One region of the Desulfitibacter alkalitolerans DSM 16504 genome, then DNA from elsewhere that is predicted to be linked to it. Evidence: a T-box and tRNA genes for the amino acid it is inferred to sense, from the RefSeq annotation. Region 1 holds a T-box; the other regions hold tRNA genes.
What was found. A T-box is a leader RNA that pairs with one kind of tRNA and senses whether it is charged. The one in region 1 lies ahead of pheS (phenylalanine--tRNA ligase subunit alpha), so its partner is inferred to be a tRNA-Phe.
Positions count from the first base shown of each region.

Region 1 (10,223 bases):
TGTCGTTTTTAGTTTCTACCAGCTTGTATGGCAGTCTGCAGGGCTGGGCACATTTGCCCCTATTGCCACTACGTCCACCAATCATGCTGCTAAAAAGGCATTGTCCAGAATAGCTTATACATAATGCCCCATGAACAAAAATTTCTAATTCTATATCACTTTTCTTATGAATTTCCCTAATATCACTAATAGATAATTCTCTCGCAAGGACTACCCTCTCAACTCCTCGCGTGTGTAAATAATTAGCCCCAAATTGATTATGAATTGTCATCTGTGTGCTTGCATGGACAGGTAAACCCGGCAGGATTTCTTTAATAATAAGCAACAGTCCTAAATCCTGGACAATTACTGCATCCACCCCAATTGAATATAAAAAGTATAAATAATCCATTACTTCTTCTAACTCATTATTAAATACAAGGGTATTGACAGTGACGTAAACCTTGACCCCCTTTGCATGACAATAGGTAACTGCTTTTTTAAGGTCTTCATTTGAAAAGTTTGAAGCATACTGCCGGGCATTAAAAAGATGCCCTCCCAGATAAACAGCATCAGCCCCATTTTCAACCCCTGCCACAAGGGCTTCAGCCCCACCTGCAGGTGCTAGAATCTCTACATTCCTTACCATTTAAAATCACCTTCACATTTGTCAACTTTGTTTAATATTGTGCATGGAAACAGCGGCTACTATGCCGCTGATGTTTATTAATTTCTACTTACTCTTATCAATCCCGAGCAAGTAAAAATCTCTATTCCCCTTGCTTCAAGTCCATCAAGAAGAAGATTCATTCCCAGGGAATCGCTTGCCATATGACCTGCTACAATTACATTTATGTTGTTTTCTTCAGCTAGCTTGCGATGCTTTTCCCCCATGTGCATGACTATTAATGTACTTATTCCAGCTTGACTTAGCTTTGCATATGCTTCCTCTGACCCACTTGTACCTCCTGTCATGTCTACAACTATTTTTCCTGTTCTACTTTTTTCAGTTCCAAGCAATATTTTAGGTCCTGCATTTGTTTCCAGGGCCTGTGAAAACTCAGGAATTACCTTAATTGCTTCAACTACATCCTTAAGAGTTTCTGGTTTTTTTTCATCTATGTACTTTTGAAGAAAGGTTGTTACCAGGTTGTCTGTTGGAGTATGGGTACTCATAAATGCGAAACCTAAAAGTTTTGCAGCATCCACGGCTCTGTTATGGTTAATCGGCCATAGCCCCTGATCAACTTCTTTAATTCTTTTTGTCATAATGCCCTCTGCTACAGAAATTGGAAGACCCCATTTGCATAACAAATCTTCTTGAAGCTTCATAACCTCTGATAGTCTAGCCAGGGCCTTGCCTTCAGGATGGTGTGATAAAATGAGATCAATAACCTGTCCCTTTTCTCTTAATCTATCAGCCAGTAAAATTTCTCCTACCTCCATATCGATACCTGCAAGGATTCCCTTGATCTCCTGGTCATCCTCGCCTACAAGGATTCGGGTATCGGCATATGGATTTTCGAGCTTATCCTGATCAAACTCTTTCTTCCTTTCCTCTTTAAGGTCTTGAAATTCTTCTTTTGCTAGTCTCATTGTTCTTTCTACCATTTCACTATCTCTAGGATCATTTTCAATGCCTAATTGAACTGCTAAGTGATAAATATCAATTAGTTTCAAATTAATCACTCCTTATAAAATTAAATATGAATAAATACTCTACTTTTTTGATATAAATTGATTATTTCTTATGTAAAAGCGCAAAGGTAAATCTGCAGCCTGGGATATGCCTATTCGTGTTGTTGCTACTATATGATTCTTTAATTCATTTGTTCTCATATATATAGTTATTTTATCGCCTATCCTAGTTCCGTTTAATTCCATGTCAATTCCAAGGGCTTGTGCCAGCTTACCGGGTCCACTACAAAGCTCTTTAAGCTCCATTCTATTCCGGTTATGTTGCATGATTTCTATTCCGGTAACTGGTTCTAATGCCCTTATCAAAACAGCCTCAGGCTTATCTTTAAGGTCAGTAGTGAAATTTAGACAATAGTATAATCCATAAATCAAATATACGTAGACCAGTCCTGGTCCAAGAAACATTACTTCGTTTCTTTTTGTTCTGCCTCTACATGAATGACATGCAGGATCATTATGTCCCAAATAGGCCTCAGTTTCAACTATATATCCTCCAACTAAACCTTTGGAAGAATTATAGATTAACAGACATCCTAGTAAATCCTTTGCCACAGTCTTAGTGTCATTAGTAAAAAAATTTCTAGTTATTTCTTTTTCTTGAGCCATTTTTCAAGATCCTCTTTTGACCATGTATTTATAACTGATTGTTTGGTGAGCAAACCCCTCTTTGCAGTTTTAATGCCCAGTTCAATGTCAGCCAAAGATTTGATGTTGTGAGCATCAGTATTAATTGCAATAGGGATATTAAACATTTGTGCAAGTCTTACATTTTCAGAGTTTAAATCCAGCCTATCAGGGGATGAATTAATCTCCATTGCAGTCCCCGTTTTTTCTGCCAGTATAAATATTCTTTCCAGATCAATAAGGGAACAACTTCTTCTTCCAAGTATCCTACCTGTTGGATGGGCAAGAATATCAACATGGGGGTTTTTTATAGCGTTTTCAACCCTTGCAGTTATATTTTCCTCATCTTGTCTTAAATTATTATGCACAGAAGCTATAATAAGATCTGTCTGTTCCATTATCTCATCAGGATAATCCAAATCTCCAGCTTTTAAGATATCAACCTCGATTCCTGTAAAAACCTTAAAGTCACTTAAAGCTTCGTTTAGCTTATAAATAATATTATGCTGTTCATGTATTTCATCTATTGAAAGGCCACCTGCTACCGTTAAAGATCGGGAATGGTCAGTAACAGCAATAAATTCATATCCCCTTTCTTGGGCGGCTTCTATAAGTTCCTCTATTGTGTTGACCCCATCACTCCAATTACTATGAATGTGAAGGTCACCCTTAATGTCTTTAAGATCTACTAAATCAGGTATGTCATTCTCTTTGGCCCATTGAATGACTTGAGGGGTTTCCCTGATTTCCGGAGGGACAAACTGCATATTTGCTCTAAAATATATCTCTTCCTCTGAGGTAATATTTGACAAGTCAAGCCCCAACGTTTCTATTTCCTTGGCAAACTCGTTCATATACTCCTTATTTCCGCTAAAATAGTGAAGGCATGCAAAGAAACTACCTTGGCAAAAATGTATATAAATAGGCAGGTTAATTTTTGTTAAAAGCTTTAACTTTTTACTGTCATCTAGCGTCTTGCAGACTAAAGGGTGGTTTGATAGAACCCTTTTGATCAAGTTTCTTTCTACAGCTTCTACAACAAATTCAATTTTCTCAACCATTTCCTGGCCTCTTCTTACTTCACCTGCCACAGCTGCATTTTTTACGGTATTGAGGCTTTTTAAAATATGTAAAAGGTCTCTTCCAATATATGTGGCTACCCCAAGGGGAAAGGAATTTGGAGGATTGTGAAGCAAACCAATTCCACGTAATATCGCCAGCTCTGTTTTGCTTCCCATTCCAGGCAGCTTCCGAATTCTCTTTTCTTTAGCAGCCTCTTCTAAATCTTCCAGGTTCTTAATCTCTAGTTTTTTATATATTTCCTTTATTGTTTTTGTTTCTATGCCTGGTAAGTCTAATAACTGCAATATATCTTCAGGAATGCTATGACTTGTCATTTAATTATCACCATAATATAAATTTTTAGAATAACCCAGTGTTTAAGTTACCGGGTTATTCCGTCATTTTTTCTTTTCATCCTCAATTATTTCTAGAAGCCATCTATAATCCTCTCTAGTTTTAGTCAATTCGTCAGCAAGATTGAGGGCCGATAACACAGCGATCTTTACTTGTGGCATATGCGGATTACTTTGATGAATTTTCTTCATCAATCTATCTACCTCTTCGGCAACTTTAACAATATAATCTGAAGACTTATCTCCTATTACTGTGTATTCTTGCCCAAATATAGAAACTCTAACTCGGTTTTTTTCCCCATTTTCCGTCATTATGCCACCTCTTTTTACAAATTTCTACTATACTTAGCCTAATATTACCATTTATTTTTAAATTATTAAAGGGGAAAATTACCTGAGTTGTGCACCAAGCTCCTTAGCTAGATGCTTTTGTATCCTCTCATGAACCTCATTTACTTCTAAATCTGTCAAGGTTTTATCCATTGATTGATATATCAATGAAAAGGCCAGGCTTTTATACCCTGCAGGCACCTGCTTTCCTCTATATACATCAAATACATGAAAATCTTTTAAGAGCTCCTCACCTGATTCTTTTATAATCCTCTCAGCTTCCTTTACATTAATGTCTTCCTTAAGTAATATGGCCAAGTCCCTTTCAACCGTGGGGTATTTTCCTATTTCCCTATAATCAATGTGAGAAACATATAGATCAACTATTTTATTAAGGTCTATTTCTAAAAGATATACTGGGTTTTCTATATTATAGTTTTCCTTTACAAGGGGATGCAGTTCACCAATAGTACCTATTGGGATTTCTTGAGCTCTAATCTGGGCTGCTCTGCCAGGGTGTAAAAATGCCATCTCTGCTTCTGGCAAAAATTCAAAACTCAGGTTGAGACTATCAGCAACTTGTTCAGCTATTCCCTTGAGATAATAAAAATCCAATGGAATAGTGCTCCAATTCCATCCCTTCCACACCTTTCCAGATATTAGCACTCCCAACATATTTGTTTCCAGAGGCAATAAGTTATTAGTAGGAGCATATACTCTACCAATTTCAAATATGTTAACATCCTCTATTCGACGATTATTATTCTTAACATAGACATCAATTAGATTGGAAACAAGAGTAGTTCTCATTACTGCCCCATCTTCACTTAATGGATTGGCTATTTTTATACAATTTCTCAAAACATGACCTTCAGGAATATTAAGTCTATCATATGCATTTTCATTAATAAAACTGTAAGTTATGATTTCCATGGAACCACAGGATACAAGAGAACTTCTTACAATTTGCTCTATTAAGTTAGTCTTAGACTTGACAGCTCTTTCAATTGTTCCAAAGGGCATTGTTGTTGGAATATTATCAAAACCATAAAGTCTAGCTATTTCTTCTATAAGGTCTATTTCACCTGTAATATCACCTCTATAGCTAGGTATGGATATAGTCATTGTATCTTCATTAGTAATTTCTACCCCAAGTTCAATTTTTTCTAAAAGCTCTTGTATTTCGTGAACTGAAAGGTTTACACCAATGGTTGTATTAACCCTGTTTCTCCTAAGAACTATTGTTGTTGGAGAGTGTTTCACTGGGTAATTGTCTACATAGTCCTTTACAACCTTTCCGCCAGCTAACTCTACTAGCAGTTGACATGCCCTATTGGCAGCAACATCAATTCTTTCCTTGTCTACACCCTTTTCAAAGCGTAAAGAGGCTTCAGATCTTAGGTTAAGCTCCCGGGATGTTTTTCTTGTATTTATTGGATGAAAATGTGCTGACTCGATGATTAGGTTTTTGGTACCATCTGTAACCTCTGTATCATAACCACCCATTACACCAGCAATTGCAATTGCTTTTTCGGGATCTGCTATAACAAGCATTTCATTATGTAATTTTCTGTCCTTTTCATCCAGGGTTTTTATAACTTCTCCATTATTTGCACGCCTCACAATAATTTTTTGCTGGGCAACCAGGTCATGGTCAAAGGCATGTAACGGCTGGCCCATTTCCAGCATTACGTAGTTGGTAATATCCACAACATTATTTATTGGACGCACTCCTGCTGCTTGAAGCCTTTTTTGCATCCACATGGGAGATGGCATTATCTTTATGTCCTTGACAACCCTGGCCACATATCTTTCACACAAATCCTCATCAGCTATATGGACAGAAACTGTATTATTAATGCTGCTATCAAGGGGCATTGTAACTTCAGTAAGCTTAACCCTGTCTCCTGTAACTGCAGCTACCTCTTTAGCTACATTTATTATACTTAAACAGTCAGACCTATTTGGTGTTAAATCTAGAACAAGAACTACATCGTCCAATCCCAAAAGCTTTTTAGCATCAGCTCCCTTGGGTACATCCTCATCTAAGACTAATATGCCATTCTTTTGGTCTTCTGGTATTAGACTTTCATCTATTCCCAGCTCTTGACCTGAACAAATCATTCCGTGGGATTCAATTCCCCTGATTTTTGCTTTGCGTATTTTAATACCATTAGGCAGGTTTGCACCTGGCAGGGCTATTACTACCTTTTGACCTTTTCTAACATTTGGTGCTCCACATACAATTTGTAAATCCTTGTATTGTTCATTTACATCAACTGTACAAAGTGTTAGTTTGTCAGCATTTGGGTGCTGCTCAGCTTCCTTGATTTGTCCTACGAATATTTCTGAAATTTCATGGCCCAAATACTCAATTGTATCAACTGCAATACCAGCCCGTGTTAAGGCTTCCGCCAATTCTTCAGGGGTGATACTGATATTTACATACTCTCTTACCCAATTTAAAGAAACTCTCACCCTATATTCCTCCTATTTAAACTGTTTTAAAAATCTAATGTCATTGTCAAAGAATAGACGTAAATCATTAATCCCGTACTTTAACATGGCAATTCTTTCCACACCCATTCCAAAAGCAAATCCCCTTACCTTTTCAGGATCATAGCCTGACATTTCCAATACCCTTGGATGTACCATACCGCTTCCCAGTATTTCTAACCAACCAGTGCCTGAACATACTCTGCATCCTGAGCCATGACACATAACACAAGAAATATCAACTTCAGCACTCGGTTCTGTAAAGGGAAAATAACTAGGCCTCAAGCGAATTTCAACCCTTTCTCCAAACATGGCTTTTGCAAAGGCCAGCAGGGTACCCTTTAAATCTCCCAAGGTTACTTCTCTATCAATTAATAATCCCTCAACCTGGTGAAACATTGGTGAGTGAGTAGCATCATCGTCTCTTCGATAAACCTTTCCAGGTGCAATTATTCTTACCGGCACCTTTGGAGCAACTTTTTCCATTACCCTTACCTGAACTGGAGATGTATGGGTTCTTAGCAATACTTCTGGGGTTATATAGAAAGAGTCCTGCATATCTCTTGCCGGATGATCCTTTGGTAAATTTAGTGCTTCGAAGTTATAATAGTCACTCTCTATTTCTGGACCTTCAGCTACAGAGTACCCTAAGCCACCAAAGATCTCCCTTATTTCGTTTAAAACCAAGCTAATGGGATGAATTGTTCCTACTCCCATTTTGTATCCAGGAAGCGTTACATCAAGCCTTTCTTCTTTCAGCCTATCTTCAGCAGCTCTTTGTTTCAGATCAAAAATTTTTTCATCAAGAAATGCTTGAATACTGTCTCTTACCTCATTGGCAAGCTTGCCAACCTTAGGCCTTTCCTCTGAGGAAAGCTGCCCCATACCACGTAATACTGATGTGAGTTCTCCCTTTTTTCCAAGGAATTTAATTTTAATTTTCTCCAGGCTGGCCATGTCTTGACTGCCACTTATTTCATCAAAGGCCTGTTCCTTAATGGTGTTTAGTTTTTCTATCATATACTACTTAACCTCCTGCTGTATGTATTAATTTGCAAAAAATAAAATGCCTCCTTCCCTAAGGGACGAAAGCATATTCCGCGGTACCACCCTAATTAATCTATGAATACAAACTTATCATAGATTATCTCTATTTGATAACGGTGTATTCACCGGCCTTCCCTACTGTGTTTCAAAAAGGCAGCTCCTGGGTGAATTTCATTATTTTTTGTCACTAGTAGGACTTACAGTCAAGGTCCTACCTCCCTGAAGAGCAAAAAATAATTACTTGTCCCAATCTAAGCTATTTTTACCCTGTTTTTCTACTGTACAATTAACTTTTTGTATAAAATATAAGCACGAATTGATCCGGTCTTTTCAAAAATTCTCCAAAAAACTTCAGCAGGTAGAAACACAGGGCATACACCAACCTTTCCATTTTTGGATTACATGGGTATTATATCATATCTCCGAAACTATAATCAAGGAAGGTGTTAGATTTCATTATGTCTCTGACGAATAGCATCATAAATTAATATTCCAGCAGCTATTGATGCATTAAGCGATTCTGTATCACCAAGGATGGGGATTTTTATCCTATTATTAGCTGCACTTTTCCATTTAGGAGAAGGTCCCTTGTTTTCATTGCCGATAACCAAAGCAGTTGCCCCTTTTAAGTTAACAGAGAAGTAATACTGCTCAGCATTTATATCAGCCACTAAAATATTGATATTATTACTATTTAGCCAATTAATAGCTTCTTCATCCCCAAGTCCATGAATTATAGGAATCTGAAAAACAGCACCCATTGTAGCTCTTATGACCTTAGGATTATATAGATCCACAGTTCCTTCTGTTAGTAATACTGCAGCAGCTTTTGCTGCTGCACTAGTTCTTATAATAGTCCCAAGGTTGCCAGGATCCTGGATTCCATTTAAAACAACTATTAAAGGGTTAGGTAAAAGTGTTAGCTCCTTAAGTGAAGGGTTAGGTTGTCTGGCTACTCCAATAATTCCCTGTGGCGTAACAGTATCTGATAAGTCTTTAAAAAGGTTATTAGATATTCTTAATACCTGACAATCAAGATTTTCCTTTGGTAGCAGATTGGTATTCTCATTTATAACCAGGTAATGAAGCTTTACTCCATGGTTAATGGCTTCTTCTAGCAGTCTAATACCTTCTATCAAGAATAAGCCATTTTCATCCCTGCCTTTTTTCTTGTTTAGAGTTTTAATTAGTTTAAATATAGGGTTATCTTTAGAATTAATATCTTTAAAATCCATTCCACAAAATACTCCTCTATTATTAATTAAGACGACCTTTTGGAAAGTCGTCTTAATAGTGTTAGTTATTTTCTTTTGCAATATTAGCTAACTTTCCAAATGCATTGGCATCACTGACTGCTAATTCGGCCAGCATCTTTCTGTTAATATCAATACCAGCATTTTTTAGTCCTCTAATGAAACGGTTATAAGACATTCCATTAACTCTAGCTGCTGCGTTGATTCTGGAAATCCACAGCTTTCTAAAGTCGCCCTTTCTTTTCTTACGGTGGGCATATGCATATGATAAAGATTTTAATACCTGTTGATTAGCAGGTCTAAAAATCTTTGATTTTGCTCCATAATAACCTTTTGCTAACTTAAGAATTTTTTTATGTCTTTTACGGGCAGTTACACCCCTTTTAACCCTTGCCATATATAGTCCTCCTTTGCTAAATTATCTAGGAATAAGTTGTTCCATTCTTCTTGCATCTCCTGCACTAACTATAGTATTTTTACGTAACTGTCTTTTTCTCTTTGCTGATTTTTTACCTAGTATATGGCTAGTAAAAGCTTGTGATCTTTTTAGCTTACCAGATGCAGTGCGTTTAAATCTTTTAGCTGCACCCCTATGGGTTTTCATTTTAGGCATTTTGCTTCCTCCTTTAATCTATTTAATCTGCCTTGGGAACTAAAATCATTGTCATGTTTTTTCCTTCTACCTTCGGAGGTTTTTCAACATTTGCTATGTCTTCCAGTTGTTTGGCCAGCTTAAGACATATAGCCTTCCCTAATTCAGAATGGGTAATTTCTCTGCCCCTGAACATGATTGTTACTTTAACCTTATCACCATTTTGGATAAACTTTGCTGCATTTCTGGCCTTTGTTTGAAAATCATGCTCCTCAATACCCACTCTAAATTTTACTTCTTTAACATTAACAATTTTTTGTTTCTTTCGGGATTCTCTTTCCTTTTTGCTTAGCTCAAACATATACTTGCCGTAATCCATGATACGACACACGGGTGGCTTAGCAGCCGGTGAAACCTCTACTAAATCCAGCCCCTTATCCATGGCAATCTGCAGCCCCTCTTTAGGAGACATTATCCCCAATTGTTCTCCGGTCTCACTAATAAGGCGAATTTCCCTTGTACGAATAGCCTCATTAATCCTTAATTCTTTACTAATATTTTGTCACCTCCATAAAATATGTGCCCAAAGCAATTACAAAAAAACGGACACAATGTGCCCGTTAAAATGCGTAAACAGTACTTCATATACTGATTGCAACCTTATAAGCGTTAGCCATAAGGTGAGAAGCTTCGGGCCCCTTCTTAAATATGAAAACATATTTAATTCTCTAATTATGAATTATACCATGTTTCTTAACAAACTGTCAAATATTATCATGATCTATTTAG
Region 1 is NZ_KK211101.1:463,407-473,629, reverse strand. Features, by position in the region: gene K364_RS0114215 (U32 family peptidase) at 1-628, opposite strand, end outside; gene K364_RS0114210 (Nif3-like dinuclear metal center hexameric protein) at 706-1,659, opposite strand; gene K364_RS0114205 (DNA-3-methyladenine glycosylase) at 1,699-2,283, opposite strand; gene polX (DNA polymerase/3'-5' exonuclease PolX) at 2,262-3,698, opposite strand; gene K364_RS0114195 (cell division protein ZapA) at 3,762-4,028, opposite strand; gene pheT (phenylalanine--tRNA ligase subunit beta) at 4,107-6,524, opposite strand; gene pheS (phenylalanine--tRNA ligase subunit alpha) at 6,537-7,562, opposite strand; T-box leader at 7,621-7,852, opposite strand; gene K364_RS27970 (YqzL family protein) at 7,865-7,957, opposite strand; gene K364_RS0114180 (TrmH family RNA methyltransferase) at 8,036-8,824, opposite strand; gene rplT (50S ribosomal protein L20) at 8,886-9,239, opposite strand; gene rpmI (50S ribosomal protein L35) at 9,261-9,455, opposite strand; gene infC (translation initiation factor IF-3) at 9,478-9,972, opposite strand.

Region 2 (10,223 bases), on a different contig from region 1:
CCAGCTATTAGAAAAGTCATATAATAATGAAAAAAAATAAACTGCCGCTGCCATCAGCTTGCCTACTGAAAAACCGAGAAAATTCATAAATATATAGGTTTCACTTATATACAAGAAGGAGTGAGAGTTATGGGACAATCAGCTAAGGTCTTCGACTGGCAGATAAACATACCAGCGAACCAGGATATTGATGCACTATTTAATACTTTCAAAGAGAAAGCGGAAGCACTTACTGTAAAGGTAATCAGGTGCGTGTCTAGTGAGGAAGCTGAAAAAGCAATAAGCAATGAGATTAAAGAAGGCGGCTTTAAGAAAGTTGTATCAGTACCCCTTGAAAAAATAAATTTAGAGGCAGTCAAGCAGCGGGCCCAGGAAGATGGTGTTGAGTTTACAACAGATTTAAACAGGGACGTAATTGAACAGTCTGAATTGGGTATTTCTGAATTTGATTTAGGAATATCAGCACTAGGGTCCATTGTTCAGGATGCCACAGATGTTTATAAAAGGCTGGTATCAACATTACCACCAACTCATTTAGCCGTTATTAACACCAGGTCACTGGTTGGAACCTTTGAGGATTCCCTTGATGTGATTCAAAAAACCTACGGAAATGAGGTTCCGGGATTTATAGCCTATGTGACAGGTCCAAGTAAAACAGCTGATATTGAGAGAGTATTAACAATTGGTGTTCATGGGCCTGGACGTTTAATAATTATATGTGTTGACTAAAAAACTCGGGTAAATTCATCTGAATTCAAAATCCTGTCAATGGGGGAGTGGGAATTATGCCTATAGATCAAACTTTTAAGAAAAGTGTTAATAAAGCACTTAATGATCCTAACCTAAGAGGAGCCCTGGGCAAATTCGGGGACGTTTTCCCAGTTGCAAGAGCTGCGGTGTATAGTGAGATTGATTTTGAAGCCTTAAGAACAGAAATCGCAGAAATAAAATCTTCGGCAGCTGCCCGTGCAGAGGAGCTGGCACAGCAATTTGAAGCTAATATAGTTAGAAGGGGTGGTCAGGTCCATAGGGCTGCTGATGGCAATGATGTGGTTAAAATCCTAACTGAAATTGCTAAAAAAAGAAATGCCAGGCTTTGTGTCAAAGCAAAATCAATGGCAACGGAAGAAATTCATCTTAATGAAAAGATGAAAGATGTAATGGAAATGGTAGAGACAGACCTTGGTGAGTGGATTATCCAGCAGGTTGGAGAAAAACCATCCCATATGGTTATGCCTGCTATTCATTTAAGCAAGGAACGCTGTGCCGAAATTTTTTCTGGGGCATTAAAGAAAAAAGTAGAACCAGATATAAAACTAATGGTAAGACTGGCAAGAGAAACCCTGCGTGAGAAATTTTTAAAGGCTGATATTGGTGTGTCAGGCTGTAATGTTGCCGTTGCAGAGACTGGTACAATGTGTTTATTCATGAATGAGGGTAATGGAAGGCTGACAACTACCCTGCCTCCAGTTCATGTGGCAATCTTTGGCTATGAAAAGCTTGTGGAAAAGTTTAAAGATGTTGCTCCCATAGCCAAGGCTCTCCCAAAAAGTGCTACAGCCCAGCCCATAACGGCTTACACAACAATGATCACAGGTGCTGTACCAACCTTAAAAGATGGCATAGGACCAGAAATCATTGACAAAGAGCTCCACGTGATAATTCTAGACAATGGCAGAAAGGAATTATTAAGGGATCCTGTGTTTAAACAAATGGCCCAATGTGTGCGTTGTGCTTCATGCCTTAATGTTTGCCCAACCTACCAGTTAGTAGGAGGTCATGTTTACGGGCACATTTATGCAGGTGGTATTGGTGTTCTCCTAACATCCTTTTTTAACAGTAAGAGAGATGCTGAAAAGCCTCAGGAAATGTGCATTGGCTGCGGCCGCTGTAAAGAGTTTTGCCCTGCAAAGATTGAAATACCGGAACTAATAATGGAAATGAGAAGCAGAATTAGAAAAGAAATACCCTTGCCCTTTATACAAAATACAATTATAGAATCAGTTTTAAAAAACAAGGGGTTGTTCCACTTTGGTTTACGTCAGGCTTCATGGGCACAAAAGCCATTTGTTGCTGAAGGTAAAGATGGCAGCAAATTCATTAGAAAACTTCCACTGGGCTATTCAAAGCTTTCCCATTGGAGAAGCTTACCAGCAATTGCTCCGAAACCATTTAGAGACATTATAAAGTCGGTGAAGCAAAATGTGGAGAATAAGAAGGGTAAAGCAGCCTTTTATGGAGGATGTGTAATTGACTTTGCATATCCTGAAATAGGTGAGTCTTTGGTCAGGGTTCTAAATAAAAAGGGATACGAGGTAGTTTATCCACAAGAGCAGACATGTTGTGGAGCACCGGCAAAATATATGGGCAGAAATGATGCTGCTGCAGTAATAGCTAAACAGAATTTATCCTCCCTTGCTAAAGATGAATACGATTATATAGTAAGTGCTTGCCCCACCTGTACATCAGCACTTAAGCATGATTGGATGGACTGGTTAGCAGGTGATAGTGATGCAAAGGCAAAGTCTGATGCCCAAAAAGTTTCTGAAAAAGCAGTTGATTTTATAAAGCTTGTTCATATTCTGGATTCAAATGAACAAGGTCTTAGTGTTAAGGAAGTTGCCGCTGCATGTGATGTAGCTTGTACAAGTCCCATTAAAGTCACCTATCACGATTCCTGTCACTTGAATCGCGGCATGGGTGTGAAAAAAGAACCTAGAGAAATATTACAGGCAATGCCACATCTAGATTATACAGAAATGGAAGAGGCAGATCGCTGCTGTGGTTTTGGCGGCTCCTATTGTGTGAAGCTGCCAGAGGTTTCTGCAGAAATGCTAAATCGTAAGCTTAAAAATGTGGAAAATGCTGATGCAGCATTGGTTGCTGTTGACTGTCCAGGGTGCTTAATGTCACTGCGGGGTGGTTTAGATGTTAAAAAATCTAATACAAAGGTATTACACACGGCACAAATATTAGACGGTAAATACTAAACACATCATGCCCTGTTAAGTATAAACTTTTCAGGGCAGTTTTTTCTTTTGTGCTCAATATTACCTTTATTAGGGTGAATTTTAATATAGACGTTGACATGAGGAAATGCTAAACTTTAAAAAGAAGAATGTAAGAAAAATTATTACTAAACTAAAGGTAAGATGAGGGGTATGCTTAATGCAATTCAAACCAATAAAACCCAGAAAAATTTATGAGCAAATTGTAGAACAGATTAAGGCAATGATTACTGAAGGAAACCTAAAACCAGGTGATAGATTGCCATCGGAAAGAGAGATGGCAGACAGACTTAAGGTTAGCCGTGCATCAGTGAGGGAGGCTTTAAGTGCCTTACATTTAATGGGTCTGGTTGAAATTAAATCTGGTGAAGGCACTTTTATTAAGCAGACAAGCATTGATTCAATTATTGAACCCCTTGCGTTAGTTTTGTTGATGGAAAGGGATACTGTCATTGAAATCTTAGAGGTACGTAAAGGATTAGAGGTAGAAGCGGCTGGTCTGGCGGCAATGAGACGTGATGAAGAGGACCTGGCAAAGATGAGGGAAGCCCTGGATGAAATGAAGCGAGATGTTGATCAATCAGAAATTGGTGAAAAGGCGGATTGGAAGTTCCATTATACAGTTGCCCAGGCTTCACAAAATGTTTTATTAACTAGGCTTATGAATACTGTATCAGATACCATTGAAAATACCATGCGCACCAGTCGCCAAAAGCTGTATTCAACAGAAAGAATGCCCCAAACACTTTTAGATGCTCATGAGGGTATTTATGAAGCTATAAAAAATGGTGACTCAATGGAAGCTCGTAAAAGAATGTTTGAACATCTTTTAATGGTAGAAAATAATATGATATCAGAGTAGGCTGCTTTAAATGGATGATTTGAAATATAATGAAATTATTTAAAACATTTTTCTATTGACACTTTGGATTTAGTAGTGTACACTTGTGACTTGTTGACATGAGAGCCATTAGCTCAGTCGGTAGAGCACCTGACTTTTAATCAGGGTGTCCCGCGTTCGAGTCGCGGATGGCTCACCATTTAATTTTAAAATGGCCCGTTGGTCAAGCGGTTAAGACACCGGCCTTTCACGCCGGTAACAGGGGTTCGAGTCCCCTACGGGTCACCATATATGCCTCGGTAGCTCAGTCGGTAGAGCAGAGGACTGAAAATCCTCGTGTCGGTGGTTCGATTCCGCCCCGAGGCACCATCAAACAAAAACAAGACAAGGTGACGTTTCTCTTGTCTTATTTTTTTACCTGCTTTAACTGCTGAGAAATAATATTACATTGGTAAATAAGGCTTTTTATAAAATCTGTATGGTTGTATAATAGGTAGTAAGGATATTAAATATGGGAGAGAACATTATGGATAAAATTAGAGCAGCCATTGAGTGTACAATAATTGAAGCCGTTCAGAAAAGTCCCTTTGGCTTCAGGGAACCCTTAATAGGATATGCCAATCCAAATGACCCTTTGTTCCTGGAACTAAAAAAATTACATCCTCATCACTTAATGCCCGAGGACCTATTAAAAAATGTCAAAACCATTGTAACTTTTTATGTTCCCTTTAATATAGAAATAGCACGATCCAATAGAGATGGAGTCAGGGTCTCAGAAAAATGGGCAAGTGCATATATTAATGCCAATTCTTTAATAAATGAAATATGCATATTATTAAGTGAGAGGCTTAATGCTTTAGGAATTGAAACTGCTTATCAAAAGGCTACACATAACTTTGACGAAAAAACTCTTACAGCTGCCTGGTCTCATAGGAGTATTGCCTACATCGCAGGTCTGGGTACATTTGGAGTTAATAAAATGCTAATAACTCCAGTTGGATGTGCAGGCAGATTTGGCAGTATTGCTATTAGCCACTTTATAGAACCAACAGTAAAGCCTGCTAAGGAATATTGTCTGTTTTATGAAGGAAAGGGCTGCTTGAAGTGTGTAAAAAACTGCCCAGTTGGGGCATTAACTGAAAATAGTATTAATAAACCTTTATGTTATGAAAGGCTCCTAAAAGTAGCTGATGAGCACAGTGCCATTGGTTTTGCAGATGTATGTGGAAAATGTATTGGGCCTTGTGCTAACTATAAATAAACTTTGGAGATTGCCCATAATCAAAGCTTTTTGAAAATAATAGAGAGATAATGAATGATGCCCAAAATAATGGTGTTCAAAATATATTGAAATTGATGGTCAACAATATTATAATGTCAATAAATGAATATTTAATGTATTAGGTGCCCAGATATGGGGTAAAAGGGAAACTGGTTAGATTCCAGTACGGTCCCGCCACTGTAATCGATGAGTCAGGTTATGTCACTGGAGGTTTCTCTGGGAAGGCTGGCCACAGGCGTTTGAATCGGGAGTCAGGAAACCTGCCTAAAGCATTAGGTCTTTAAGGATGATGGAAAAGTTCTTGAGCTGTTAAGCTTGGGAACTTTTTTTATACATTAAAAGGAGGAGGTAAACAAAGTGAAACTATTCAAAGAAACCCTTGAAAGCATTGTTAAAACTAATCCAGCCATGGGAGAAGAAACTCAGAAAAGGTTAGACAATCTAACTAAACCACCTGGGAGTTTGGGGGTGCTGGAGAAAATTGTCGTACAGCTAGCACAGATTCAGGAAAATCCCCTTCCAACACTAGGGGATAAGGTGGTAATGACAATGGCAGGTGATCATGGGGTGGTAGAAGAAGGTGTTAGTGCTTTTCCCCAGGAAGTGACACCCCAGATGGTACTTAATTTCTTGTATAATGGTGCGGCAATAAATGTCTTATCTAACCATGCTGGAGCCAGGGTAGTTGTTACAGATGTGGGAGTAGCCGGGGAGCCAATAGACCATCCGGACTTAAATAATTGCAGGGTCAGACCTGGTACAAGGAATATGGCAAAGGGGCCAGCCATGACAGAGGAAGAGGCAGTAGCTGCCATTGAAGTGGGTATTAAGCTGGTAAATGAAGAAATTGATAAAGGTGCAGCATTGATAGGAACTGGGGAAATGGGGATAGGAAATACTACTCCAAGCAGTGCCATTCTTGCATGCTTTAGTGGGAAAGATGTGGAGTTTATTACTGGTAGAGGTACTGGGGTTGATGACCATGGGCTGATAAAAAAACAGCAGGTAATTAAAAAAGCCCTGGAAGTTAACAATCCAGATCCAACAGATGCACTAGATGTTTTAAAAAAGGTTGGTGGATTGGAGATTGCCGCCTTAACAGGTGTGATTCTCGGAGCTTCAGCAAGAAGGGTGCCGGTTGTTATAGATGGTTTCATTTCAACAGCAGCGGCTTTAGTGGCTTATAACATGAAGAAGGAATGCAAAGAATATATGCTTGCTTCCCATTTATCTCAAGAACCGGGACACAAAATCATGTTAGATTTCATGGGCCTACAGCCTGTTTTGTACTTGGATTTAAGGTTAGGAGAGGGTACAGGAGCAGCTTTAGCTTTTCATCTAATAGAAGCAGCTGTTAAGATAATCCATGAAATGGCTACCTTTGAAGAAGCAGGGGTTAGTAACAAAGAATAAGGCTTATGAAAATGGCGACAAATCAGTTTGTTGCCATTTTTTTACGTAATCCCAGAAAAACTTCTCAAAGAAACAAGGTTATTAGAAAATAATGTAGAATTCTCAGATAATGTGTTTTTGTTTAATTAAGGCTGGGTGATAAATAAATGTCTTCTACACAAAAAAAGAAGGATGATACCGGAATTTTTATGTTAGAAAATAAGCACTTTGAAGCCCTTTTCAAAAATGCGACTGATGCCATTGTATACTTTGATAGAGAAAACAGAATAGTAGAAATCAATAGCAGATTTACAGAGCTTTTTGATTACCATATTGATGAAATCAGGGGCAAAAAAATTGAGGATGTGTTAGTAGGTGAATTAGAAAATGAGACATATCTTCATGAGTATGCAAGGGCAGTAGAAACTTCTAAAGAGATATTATCAGGCAAATCTAATTCTTTTGAAACTGTAAGATATGGAAAGGGAAATAAGCCAGTTAACGTTATTGTTAAAGGAATACCAATTATAATAAATGAAGAAGTGGTTGCAGGCTACGGTATTTATTCAGATATTACACCTCAAAAACAAGTTGAAAATGCTCTTAGAGAAAGTGAAGAAAAATATCGCTCCTTTTTTCAAAATGTATCAGTAGGAATTGGTGTTTCTGATATTAAGGGCTATACATTGACAGCAAATGAGACATTGTGCAATTTCTTGGGTTATACAGTTGAAGAAATGTCCAGGATGCATTTTTCTAAGTTTTCATATTATGAGGATTTGCAAAAGGATATACATTTGTACAACTCATTAATAACCGGTGAAATTGAGAACTACTGTATTGATAAAAGGTATGTTAGAAAAGATGGGCAGATTATCTGGGGTCGTTTAAACATTTCACTTGTAAAAGATGCTGAAGGTAATTTCAAGTATTTAAGTACTGCTATAGAAAATATAGATGAACGAAAGCGCGCAGAGGTAGCCCTTGAGGAATCGGAAAGAAAAATGGCTGATATTATCAATTCGCTGCCTGAGGCTACTTTTGTTATAAATAAATACGGAAAGGTTTTGTTATGGAATAAGGCTATTGAAGGACTTACTGGTATCAAGGCTGAAAGCATCATTGGCAAAGGCAATTATGAATACGCCCTGCCATTTTTTAACTCAAGAAGACCCATACTAATAGACATGGTATTAAATTATAACCAAGAACTGGCCAGAGGATATTCATACATGGAAAGAGTGAAGGATGGATCTTTAATAGGCGAGGTCTTTTGCCCGGCAATTGGTGATTCAGGTGCCTATCTTTGGGCTAAAGCAACTCCCCTTAGAGACAAGGATGGCAACATTGCAGGAGCAATTGAATCCTTTAGAGATGTTACAGAGCGTAAAAAAGCCGAGAAGGAATTACGGTATCAGAAACAGTGCTTTGAGACATTATTTAGAAACTCCTTTGAAGCTATTGCTTTATTGAATAAGAATCATGAAATTATTGAAGTAAATAGTGAGTTTGAAAGAGTATTTGGGTTTGGTTTGGAAGAAGTCAGGGGCAAAAACATTGATTTATTGTTGGCTCCTGGAGAAAAATTAGCCGAGGCAAAGGAAATTACGAAAAATGTTTGTAATGGAAAGCCAATATGTTTAGAAACAACTAGATATTCAAAATCTGGTCGCCCCATACATGTACAAATAAAAGGCGTCCCCATAGTTATAGATAATGACGTTGTAGGGGTCTATGGGATATATGACGACATAACTGAAAGAAAACTCCATGAAGAAAGGCTTAAATACCTCTGTATGCATGATGTCTTAACCACCCTGTATAATAGGAATTACTTTGAGGAAAACCTCAGACGATTGGACACAGGAAGACAGCTTCCATTAAGTATTATCATTGGAGATGTAAATGGCTTGAAACTGATAAACGATGCTTTTGGTCATGGTGAGGGGGATAAGCTCCTTAAAAAAATTGCCAAGGTTTTCAAAAAAATATGCAGGAGTGAGGATATAGTATGCAGACTTGGCGGGGATGAGTTTGCCTTCATTTTTCCCCAAACAGATGAATATGTAGCTGAAGAAATATGTAATCGCATAAAGAAAGAATGCCTTAGAGCCGATGATGAGCCCATCCCCCTTAGTTTAGCATTTGGTGTGGCTACAAAAAGGGTTGAAAGTGAAAATATGTTGGATATATTTAAAGATGCAGAAGATAGAATGTACAGGAATAAGCTTCTTGAAAGTAAAAGCTCTAAAAGTTCTATTATATCATCACTTCAAAAAACCCTTTCAGAAAAAACCCACGAAACAGACCAACACTGCCAAAGACTCAAAGAACATGCTTTGATAATAGGCAGAGCCCTGGGGTTGCCCGTAAGCAGTTTAGATGAACTAGTGCTTCTGGCCACTTTACATGATGTTGGAAAGGTTGCAATACCAGAACAAATACTCCAAAAACCTGGCCCTTTAACTGAGGAAGAATGGGAAGTTATGAAAAAGCATACTGAGGTTGGTCACAGGATTGCCCAGGCTGCCCCTGAACTACTACCCATTGCTGAAAAAATTCTGTATCATCATGAACGTTGGGACGGGACTGGTTATCCCCATGGATTACACAAAACAGATATTCCACTAGCTTCAAGAATTTTAGCAATAGTGGATGCTTTTGACGTTATGATTAATGGCAGACCATATAAACCTGCACTGGCTATAGGAGATGCCAAGGCTGAGCTAATTAAATGTGCGGGAACGCAATTTGATCCTCATCTGGTTAATATTTTTATTAGGAGTCTGGATATATTAGTGACCAAAGAAGGCAAATTGATTGATCTTAAAAAATTATAGGGAGTGTTAAGCCTGCTGCTGTGATATAGTTAAACTAGCGGTCAAAGATTTATGAAAGGGAGAATTTTGGATGGATGAAAATGCTATTATAATACGCCCCTTAACGGAAATGAAAGAATTCCGTGCCTGTCATACAGTTCAAGCTAAAACCTGGGGCCTTAAGGATATGGAGGAAGTGATTCCTGATCACCAGCTTTTTACAGCCCATAGAAATGGAGGGCTGGTGGTAGGGGCCTTCCATGGCGGGGAAATGATAGGCTTCTCCTATGGCTTTGTTGGCTTAAACCATCAAAACAAGCCAATTTTTTGCTCCCATATTCTTGCAGTTCTTCCCCAGTATAGAGGCATGGGCCTAGGATATAAAATGAAGCTGGCCCAAAGGGAAGGTGTTCTTACTAAAGGAATAGATATAATTAATTGGACATTTGATCCCCTTGAGGCAGCAAATGCAAAGCTAAACTTCACCAAGCTGGGAGGTATATCCACTACATATTATATAAACCATTATGGAGAAATGCTTGATGAGCTAAATAGGGGATTGCCATCTGATAGATTACTAGTTGAATGGCATATAAATACTAACAGAGTTAAGGATATTATTGGAGGAAAAGATATTAAAATGCCTGGGGAAGCTTTTAAAGTACTTGAACTTATACCAGGCACCAATGGTCCAGAGCCATTAATTAGAGAATTTAAAGCAGAAAAAGCAGTACTGCTTGACATACCAGTAGGTTTTCAAAAGCTAAAAAAAGATAATAAAGATTTAGCTCTAAAATGGCGCTTGGCTTTAAGAAATGCCTTATGCCACTATTTTGACAGAGGCTATTATATAAACTGTCTAAACAATATTACAGATAAAA
Region 2 is NZ_KK211103.1:28,056-38,278, reverse strand. Features, by position in the region: gene K364_RS0116640 ((Fe-S)-binding protein) at 1-40, shown strand, start outside; gene K364_RS0116635 (LutC/YkgG family protein) at 130-729, shown strand; gene ldhH (L-lactate dehydrogenase (quinone) large subunit LdhH) at 786-2,990, shown strand; gene K364_RS0116625 (FadR/GntR family transcriptional regulator) at 3,169-3,870, shown strand; tRNA gene K364_RS0116620 (tRNA-Lys) at 3,973-4,048, shown strand; tRNA gene K364_RS0116615 (tRNA-Glu) at 4,063-4,137, shown strand; tRNA gene K364_RS0116610 (tRNA-Phe) at 4,143-4,218, shown strand; gene K364_RS0116605 (hypothetical protein) at 4,376-5,110, shown strand; cobalamin riboswitch at 5,235-5,413, shown strand; gene cobT (nicotinate-nucleotide--dimethylbenzimidazole phosphoribosyltransferase) at 5,489-6,544, shown strand; gene K364_RS25820 (PAS domain S-box protein) at 6,691-9,363, shown strand; gene K364_RS24555 (GNAT family N-acetyltransferase) at 9,434-10,223, shown strand, end outside.
Region 2: it has a tRNA-Phe gene. The T-box ahead of pheS (phenylalanine--tRNA ligase subunit alpha) is inferred to sense a tRNA for this amino acid. The anticodon was not compared.

Region 3 (10,223 bases), 280 kb from region 1:
CCACCACTGCTATAGACCAGGCTCTTTTTTCTTCATCTATTAGGTCAAGTTTTTTGTATTTACTTAAGGCTCCTCGTAGTTTAATTATGCTTGCTGTATTATTATTCTTATCAGCCTCATCATCTACTGGCTTAATAATAACTTCAACTTTTCTATTTTTCATACTTTGAGGAATATCAATTATTCCGGAAAAAATATTGCTATTGACTAGTTTTCTCACGAAATTCATCTGACCCAACCCCTTTATCTGTCTTCTATCTACCTACATTATAGCACGTTTCCTTCAAAATTTTTACATCGTAATTAATTTAAAGTTTTATATTAGGGTTCTGCAGGGATGCAACCTGAGCGCCTGTCGGGATTCTATAAAGAGTAAAAGGGTAGTACACTTTGCTGCCCTTTTTCTTTTTACTCTTGGAGAATGAAAGCGATAAATCCCGGGGTTTGGGGTAGCGCCTCAAGGTTTTGGTTTTCTCTATTTGCCTTTTTAGCATTTTTCCTTGGATGCAGATTGTTTAATCTGCTCTAATTGCTTCTTTTTCTGTTCATTTCTAGGTTTATATATTTTGACTTTGGTATGCTAGTTTAATTTGCTGTGTAACACTAAATACTTTTCAGATGCTTCTTTTAGCATTAGCGATAATTCTTTGCGGCAACTATCTAGTCTATCTAAATAATTTATATTTATGGTTTTAGACTTAAATTCATTGTACCAGTTTTGTTTACTTACATATAGAGCATCTTGAGGTAATGTAACCCACTCAAATAACTCAAAATCTTTACCTAATAGCCAGGCTACTGTTTTTTTTATATTAAATGACTTTAAAAGTGTTGTTTTGAGTGCATTTTTATATAGCTTATGATAAAGGAAATCGTGGGGTATATATATTTCAATTAATTCCAAACACTCAGAATATAGTTTAGCAAATTCGTATTTTTCATCTGCATATCTTTTCCTGTTGCATCTAAGGAAGAGGTCCTGCCTTGATTGTCTGTTGGTCTAATTGGCTTAATTAAATCAGAACTCTCAATTAGATTTGCAAACTCTTTGCTTAGATGTTTTTCTCCCGAAAATGGGATTATTGGATTGATTTCTTCAAGATACAATGGTGCAAACTTCAACCAAGTCTCGTCCCTCACTTCAAAATCAGGATAATAAATAAACCTTTTCATTTTCCTTTCCATAACCCCCATATTCTTTCAGTTCCTGAACTCTGTCACCTATACCAATCGGCAAACTAATTCTTTGATCAATTTATAATCATTACTTTTAACAGGTAACTACACTGTTAAATTCGATAAATTTTTCCAATTTCCTACTTATAGCTTAAGTTTTTACTTCATTTTCCAATAATATAAAAATAAACCCATTCTATCTTTATGATAGCCATAGGGCCCTGAAGGTATCACTGTCATAACATTAAGGCAAGAAAAAATCATGGCAACGAATCAAAAAAACAGCCGCTATTAGGCAACTGTTCTAAATCGCTGAAACCTTTGTGTAAGTGGTGCCGGGGATCGGAATCGAACCGATACGGGAGTTAAGTCCCGCAGGATTTTAAGTCCTGTGCGTCTGCCTGTTCCGCCACCCCGGCAGGAAGTATTATATTAGTATTTTAATGGAGGCGGCACCCAGATTTGAACTGGGGAATAAAGGATTTGCAGTCCTCTGCCTTACCACTTGGCTATGCCGCCATTTCATAAATGGAGCGGGAAAAGGGATTCGAACCCTCGACTTCAACCTTGGCAAGGTTGCACTCTACCACTGAGTTACTCCCGCATGAAAATGGTGCCTCGGGGCGGAATCGAACCACCGACACGAGGATTTTCAGTCCTCTGCTCTACCGACTGAGCTACCGAGGCAGATTAAATGGCGGAGCTGACGGGAGTCGAACCCGCGATCCCCGGCGTGACAGGCCGGTATGTTAGACCACTACACCACAGCTCCCCTTAAATCCGACAAGATTTAGTATACATCAAACTCAGATAAATGTCAAAAGAAATTTCTTGGTAATTTATCTTTCCGTCCTAACGCTTGATTATTATAGCACGGTTCTTGTATTATAACAAGCCCTTTTTGAAGTATCATATAAAATAGTTTTTATCGGTAAATAGATTAAGTGCCCTAAAAAATTGGATGCTCTTGCATTATAAATGCAAGAGTATTATGTTTTGACAAAGCCCAGAAGCGCTTCTCGCACGAGCTTTGCAGCTGCTATAGATGTTATATCTGATTTATCATATGCAGGAGACACTTCTACCAAATCAAAACCTACAATGTTCAATTTACCAAGCTCCTTGAAGCCATATAATAAATCTCTAACAGAGAATCCCCCAGGTTCAGGTGTTCCAGTTCCAGGTGCAAAGGCTGGGTCAAGCACATCAATATCAACTGTTATATATACCGGATCTGCGCTGCATTTTTCAACGATTTCATTTAAAGGTTCTATTACCTGATTAAAATAGAAGTTTGTATTCCTCTTCCCGTAATCAAACTCTTCCCTTGTTCCAGAGCGGATTCCCAACTGAAATACATTGGAGCCACCAATTAATTCTGCCGCCTTTCGAATAACAGTAGCGTGAGAGTTAGGTTCTCCCTCATAATCCTCTCTTAAATCCGCATGAGCATCAAATTGAATAACTTTTAAGTTTCTAAAATGTTCATGGGCAGCCTGAATTGAAGGTAGACTTACAAGATGCTCTCCACCAAGAAGAATTGGAAACTTCTTATCTTCATGGAGTCTTTTTGTTGCTTGGTATATCATCTGCAAACTCTTTTCAACATTGCCAAAGGGCAATGCAAGGTCACCTGCATCATAAAAGACTACCTCTTCCAGATGCCTGTCCTGATATGGACTATATTCCTCCAATACAATAGAAACACTTCTTATTTTCTCAGGGCCAAAGCGAGTGCCAGGCCTAAAGGAGACAGTAAAATCCATGGGAGCACCATAGATGACAGCCCTGGCTCCATCATATTCAGAAACTGCTCCTAAAAATTGTCCGCTTTTATAAAAACTGTTTTCCATTATTTTATACCTGCTACTTTACTAATTCTTCAACAAAGGGAGGAAGTGCAAGGGCTCCAAAATGAACATCTGGGCTGTAGTACCTGGTGTTGGGTGCAGCAATACTTTCCTTTGCCACTTCTCTCGGGCTGTGCTTTTTGCTGCCCATGGTGAAGCACCAGTATCCACCAGGATATGTAGGTATTGTGGCAACATAGAGGTCTTTAACCGGGAAGATTTCACCTAAATCCTTATGGATTCTCTTAATCATTTCTCCATTAAACACAGGTGAAGCAGTTTGGGCAACAAAGATTCCATCTTCCTTTAATGCATTAAATACATCAGTATAGAATTCCTTTGCAAATAGGCCAACCGCTGGCCCAATTGGATCTGTGGAATCAACCAGGATTACATCATATGTATTCTTGTTATCCTTTACATGTTTAATGCCATCATCAATCTTGACCTCCACCTTTGGGTCTTCTAATCCAGCAGCAATTGTCGGTAAATACTTTTTACTCACCTCTACTACTACTCCATCAATTTCAACCAAAGTGGCTTTTTTAACTCTGGGATGTTTAGCCACCTCTCTAATGGTTCCTCCATCTCCTCCTCCTATGACCAGTACGTTTTCAGGGTTTGGATGGGTATTAAGTGCTGGAAAGCTAATCATTTCATGATAGATGAACTCATCTCTTACATTAGTTTGTATAACGTTATCAAGAAGCAGCATTGTACCAAAGGTATCAGTTTCAACAACCTTCACATCTTGATACTCACTTTTTTCATGGTGCAATGTTTTCTTTACTAGACAAGAAACAGCTAATCCTGGCAGTTGTTTTTCTGTAAACCAAATTCCTTCCATTGAAAATTATCCTCCTTTATTTCATGTTTTATATTTTTAAGGTATCAAAAAAACCGCTTAAACCTTTTAATTTTGTTACTTCCAACCCTTTATACTGTACCAAAACCTTAAATCTCTCACCCATGCCATCAGGCAAGGTAAGTCTTTTTAATGCCAATGAGTTTTTTACACCTTCAACATCAGGTCCTAGGGTCATTTTATCTGCTATACCTAAGTTAATTAGAAATCTCATCTGGGAGGTGTACCCTGCAGTTTGTAATCCGACCTTTTCCCCAAAATGCTTTAAAGCAGAAAAGTTCACATGGGAGGTTATATCCTGCTCTCCTGGATGCCCCAGAACATCCTCAGTGCTTGTATGGTTGGAATAGCTCATTAATGTACCCTTAAACCTGAAGGGCTCATCTAATTCGCTTATCTTGTAACCATAATCAATTGTTATTACAAAACCCTTATCCAGCTTTGAAGCCAGCTCTGTCAACCATTCTTTGGCTTCTAAATTTATCTCTAATTCTTGCCCATCTTTTAACTCAATATGTAATTCATTAATATAGACCATAATATCATGGGTAGATATTTCACCAGGAGTCTCATAAAAGGAGCCATCTTGATAATTGATATAGACTTCTTTTAATTCATTACCTATTTTTGTAACCTTATGTACAGGAAAAGCATCTAACAATTCATTGGAAAAAACTACTCCTGTAAAGCTGTTCAAGCTGGCAAGGGACTTTATCCATATGCATTTGGCAGCATATTTCTCCAGTTTATTCTTTTGTATCTCAATCATATAAGGGCTGGTTTCCATTAATACATATTTAATTGCTGTAAAGAAATCTTCATGCTTTTGACAGTACTCCAGGATATCACCTGCTAATAAGCCTGTCCCAGGCCCCGCCTCGACTAAGTAAAAGTCCTTGGGCTTATGGCAGATTGTCCACATCTCGTGAAGTTGATCTGCTATGCAATGTCCAAAGGCACTATGTACATGGGGACTAGTATAGAAATCCCCTTCCTTCCCTATTTTAATTTTATCCTTTACATAGTATCCCCAACAAGGATGATACAACGCATATTTCATAAAATCATAAAATCGCAAAGGCCCTGCAGCTATTTTATTAATTAAAAACTCCTTTAATTCTCGACCCATAATTACCTTTCCTTAACATTAAAGAGTATATGAAAAAAAGGCAGCTTAGCTGGCCTTGCTGCCGGAGTCATTTGAACATTTACCATCAGAGCATTTACCCTCAGAACACTTATAATCTGGGCTGCGATTGTCAGTGGTGTAGAAACCACCACCCTTATATACTACATGCACATTTTTGCTGATAAGTCTTTGAACCCTACCTTCACATTCAGGGCAGCTGGTTAAAGGGTTTTCAGTAATTGGCTGCATTTTTTCAAAAACACCACATTTTTCACATTTATACTCGTAAGTTGGCATTTAAAGTTTCCTCCTTTTTGTACAATACTTCTATGTTTTTTACATTTTTTATACTAGAATAGTTAGATTTAATGTGCATTACTTTATTCCCAGCAACATTAAGTATAAAATAACATGGTGAAATTGACAAGACTTCTGTAATTTTTTTAAAGAAATACTAGGTTAATACCCCCACCTGAAATCCTGTTCAATTATCTTAGAATCACTATTAATTATAATTAGTGCAAGGGCCTTATCAATTATTTCATCATTTAGTAGTTCCAGCACCTCAACAATTAAATATGTTTTTTCACCATGCTTTTGCAGCAAATACACACTATCTACCTTATATAAATAATGCCAGTCAGTTGGGGTTGCTCTAAATTCAGATACAGATTTAACAATCTCACTTAACAAAGGCTCTCCATAAAATTCCTCAAGTTTAACAATGACATCTTCTAATGGTTCGTTAAGCCATCCACTATATTCTAGGGCTTGAGTAATCCTGTCAGCTAAAGCCCCACTTTTCCTGGGCAGTTTATGATATTCTTCCCACCAGGTTTCATGATCCTTTTGCTCATAGTGATTATTGCTTTGGTGACTCAAAGTATAATGGTCAGTTGTAATAGGAGCAAAGCCTAGGTAAACAAGCATGCTCCCTGCAATAATAAGGGTTTTAACAAAATCCATGGTATACCTCCAAACCAGCTGTAATATTTTAACCACTTTAGTGTATTCTTTATATGGTTATTATTTCCTTCTTTTGCTATTTTTTCTACATTATTAATTAAAAACACCTAATTATTTTTTAAAATTCCACAATTTCTTCTTTTTTCAAGCAAGTTTATGAATATTGACAAAAAGGGGCGAGAATAAAAAAGACCTTGTCATCTTTAGACAAAGTCTTTTTTATTAATGAATTTTTCTTCAATTAGATCCACCAGCTCTGCTACCTGGTGAAAACCAAATTTGGGTACATCCATGCTAATATCACAATCTGTAACTAAGGCAAATAATTCCATGGGCTCACATATAGGCTGTGCTGATCTTTCCCTTCTAACTATCTCAACCTTGGGCTTATTACCTCTTTTGTACCCTTCAGTTATAATTATGTCCACATTTTGCAGTTTTTGTGCTATTTCATCCAGGGTTTTCTCCTCTGAAACTTTTTCAATTATAGCAATTTTATTAGGCGATGAGATAACAACACTATCTGCACCAGCCTGACCGTGTCTCCATGTGTCCTTACCTGGTACATCAATGTCAAACCCATGTACATCATGTTTGATTGTAGCTAGTTTATAGCCCCGTCTTTTAATTTCGGCTATCACCTTCTCTAAATGGGTGGTTTTACCCACGTTAGATCTACCAACAAATGAAATTACTTGTGCCATATCAAACCTACTTTCTGTTCTTTGCATTGAACTGTTTATAAACTACATTTCTACATAAATCCTTTTACTCCTTCATTTAAAAAGCATTAAGCTTCCTTAATGCTTTTTACCTTCATAATATCTTTTGCTCTTATTAGCAGGTTCCATCATATGAAGCAGCTTACGAAATTGAGAGGTAAATTGTTTTTCTAAACAAAGTATTCTATCCTGCTATTCGGCAAGTATTTCTCTACCAAGCCTTCAAAAACTTGATTAATATTTTTCATTTCTTCCTTAGGATATAAGTACTTTGTATAGCCAAACTGGCCATATTTTAGCTGGCGTTCTGACTCATCCATGGGGAGATTGTTTTTTGGAAAAATATCCATTATGTTTTTCTTAGCTCTTGCTGTATAGCGATGGGTTATAATTTCAAAGGTTAAGGGCTCCTTAACCACCCTGGCTAAACCAGCCTGTAAATTTAAAAATAGTGTTTTATAATCAACCTCCCAACCGTCATATACTATGACCGGCCCTATAATAAAACCTAGAGGGTATCCTGCAGCTGCTACTTTCCTGGCTGCTTCTAGACGATCATCTAAGGCAGGAGTATTATGCTCGTATTTGGTTATTACAAAAGGTGTGTTTATACTGAAACGAAAGCGAGTATTACCTCCATGGGTTATGTTTAACAGAGAATCAACATTGGTGTATTTTGTTACAAATCTGAACCTTCCGTGGGATTGGCTGGCAAAAAACTTAATGCTTTCCTCTAAATTACCTGTTAAGTGTTCTAAGGCTAGAGGATCTGAAGTAGCTGCTCCCTCAAATACTGTTATGTCAGGTAGTCTTTCATTAATGTATTCCCTGGCTTTAGCTAGAATCTCGTGGATGTTAACATAAATCCTTAAGTATGGTTTTTTCCCAAGGGTAGTGTGCAGGTAGCAGTACTCACACATACCAGGACAGCTGGTTGATAATGGCAGTTGATAATGTGCTGAAGGCTTGCAGGTTTGGAATTCCCCACTTTTTCTAACACCAACCACCAGAGTTCTTTTTGCCTCTCTAAAACCTTCCTGTGAGTTCTTGCCTGGTATTCCCATGACCCTGTTGTGAGATCCAATCATCTTTACAATAACATCAGGATCCCTTCTAAATTTTTCGTATAGTTTCTCCCCAAGGGGGTAATCAATGGATTTTTGTTCGAACAGCACCCTTTTGGGTTTAAAGACCTCCACCTTAATATCTCCCTTCTATTTTTTTAAAAAACAGCTTTATTAGTATTATTAGTGCTAACAGTAAGTTAAGTGACTTTGGGGCCTAAAAATAGGATAAGAAAAAGCGACTAACTCTATTTAACATAGAGAAAACCGCTTTTTATAATTATTATACTGATTTCTTCTTTTGATTAAACATAAAATCTGCTTATTATAATATGCTAATTTTTGGTATCAATCCCCAGGTGTTCAGTTAATTGGCGCAGGAACCATTCAACATCACTAACCAGACCGACAGTTTGAAAGCTTCCCCTGTCAGCAAGCTTTGTTACTACAGCAGGGTTAATATCAACGCAAATAGTTTTTATGGAAGCTGGCAGAATATTTCCTGTAGCTATTGCATGAAGCATACTGGAAAGCATAATAACCATTTCCACACCATCCAGTTTTGATCTCATAGCTTCTTGAGCTTTAATAACATCAGTAATTACCTCTGGCATTGGACCATCGTCTCTTATGGAACCAGCAAGTACATATTGGGTTTTATGCTTTATCATTGTATACATAAGTCCCTTTGTAAGGACTCCCTTAATAACTGCTTCCTCCATGCTTCCTGCTGCTCTAATCCTGTTAATAGCCCTTAAATGATGGGAATGGCCTTCGTGTATACACTTTCCGGACTTTAAGCATATTCCAAGGGATGTCCCAAAAAAAGCATTCTCAACATCATGGGTTGCAACAGCATTTCCTGCAAAAATAATATCCAAATAATTATTTTCAATAAGCTTTTCAACCCAAACTCCTGCACCTGTATGAATTACAGCAGGACCAAGTACAAAAAGGATTTTGCCATTTCTTCTTTTTATGCTTTCCATTTGAGAAGCAATATCCTTGATAACCAGGTTTTTGGGCTTTTCGCTGCTAACCTCGCTGCCCATAAAGCTAAATACTTCTTTATCCGCATTTGCATCTATGGCCAAAACCTTTACACCTGTCTTGCCCACTACTATTAATTGGTCCTTCTTCACCCTGCTGATGGGTACACAGTAAGCCTTGAGATTAGGTTTCTCTTCTAGAACAACAGCACAATCCATTTCCATAGCTTCTACCTTAATCCAACTATCATTGTACCAGACAAATGTAGGCAGGTTTGTGGAAGAATAAAACCCTTCAGGAAAAACACCATCCCTGGGAGCAGGTTCAAGAACTACCTCTGCTTCATCTAGAATGTTTGCCCCTAGTTTTACAACAACGTTAAGGACATCATCCAATGTTTCTTGAGACTGAGCACTAACTTCCATAATTAAATAACTATAGTCTTCCTTTTTTTTGCCGATAACGCTATGTTCAATAAAAATCTCTCCGCCTAGCTTTTCAATTTCTTCAAAAACTGTGGGCAATACCTTGCTGTCAACAATATGACCTTTTAATTCTATAGTTCTTCTAAACATAGCAATCCTCCTAATGGGTTATACATCTTTTTATTATACCCGTAAAAGGAAATATATACCACTGTTATTTTTTGAGAAGGTTCTTTAGAATGAATAGAATATTTGCTGGCCTTTCAGCAAGTCTTCGTGAGAAATATGGGTACCAGTCAGTTCCATAGGGAACATAGCAGCGAACCTTATGTCCTTCCTTCACAAGCTGCTCCTGAAGATTAGAGCAGATACCGTAAAGCATTTGAAACTCATACTGGGAAGTAGGAATATTTTTCTCCTTGACATATGCTTTTGTAGCATTAATTATATTCTCATCATGGGAAGCAACTGCAGTATAGAAACCTGCGTCTAAATGCTTTTTAATGATTTTTATTAAATTATCATCAACGTCTTTCTTTTTAGGAAACGCAACCTCTTTCGGTTCCTTGTAAGCACCCTTCATTAATCTATAACTCGGCTTTAAATCAGCGAGGTCATCCATATCCTTTTCAGTCCTATATAAGTATGATTGAAGTGCTAAACCAACATTTTGTGGGTATTTTTCCTTCAATGCTCTAAAGATGGCAATGGTAGCATCTACCTTCGAGGAATCCTCCATGTCAATTCTCACAAAGTTACTAAGCTCATTTGCTTTGCCAACTATCTCCATCATGTTGCCGAGGCAGAAATTATGGTCTATATCTAAACCCAATTGTGTCAATTTTACTGAAAGGTTGCTGTCTACTCCACTTTCATTAATAGCTTCAAGTATCCTAATTGCTTCCCTGGTGCCTTCTGCAGCTACTCTTTCATCATGGCAGCTTTCACCCAGATTATCTAGAGTAGCACATATGCCTTTAGCATTAAGCTGTTTTACAGCTTTTATGGCATCCTTTAACTTTTCTCCAGCAACAAA
Region 3 is NZ_KK211101.1:183,218-193,440, reverse strand. Features, by position in the region: gene K364_RS0112725 (hypothetical protein) at 1-229, opposite strand, end outside; gene K364_RS0112715 (hypothetical protein) at 895-1,185, opposite strand; tRNA gene K364_RS0112710 (tRNA-Leu) at 1,507-1,595, opposite strand; tRNA gene K364_RS0112705 (tRNA-Cys) at 1,621-1,695, opposite strand; tRNA gene K364_RS0112700 (tRNA-Gly) at 1,706-1,780, opposite strand; tRNA gene K364_RS0112695 (tRNA-Phe) at 1,788-1,863, opposite strand; tRNA gene K364_RS0112690 (tRNA-Asp) at 1,872-1,948, opposite strand; gene speB (agmatinase) at 2,166-3,029, opposite strand; gene speE (polyamine aminopropyltransferase) at 3,043-3,873, opposite strand; gene K364_RS0112675 (class I SAM-dependent methyltransferase) at 3,902-5,020, opposite strand; gene K364_RS0112670 (FmdB family zinc ribbon protein) at 5,066-5,317, opposite strand; gene K364_RS0112665 (hypothetical protein) at 5,480-5,986, opposite strand; gene mobB (molybdopterin-guanine dinucleotide biosynthesis protein B) at 6,190-6,690, opposite strand; gene splB (spore photoproduct lyase) at 6,879-7,907, opposite strand; gene K364_RS0112650 (ornithine cyclodeaminase, nickel-pincer nucleotide-dependent) at 8,108-9,337, opposite strand; gene K364_RS0112645 (proline dehydrogenase family protein) at 9,402-10,223, opposite strand, start outside.
Region 3: it has a tRNA-Phe gene. The T-box ahead of pheS (phenylalanine--tRNA ligase subunit alpha) is inferred to sense a tRNA for this amino acid. The anticodon was not compared.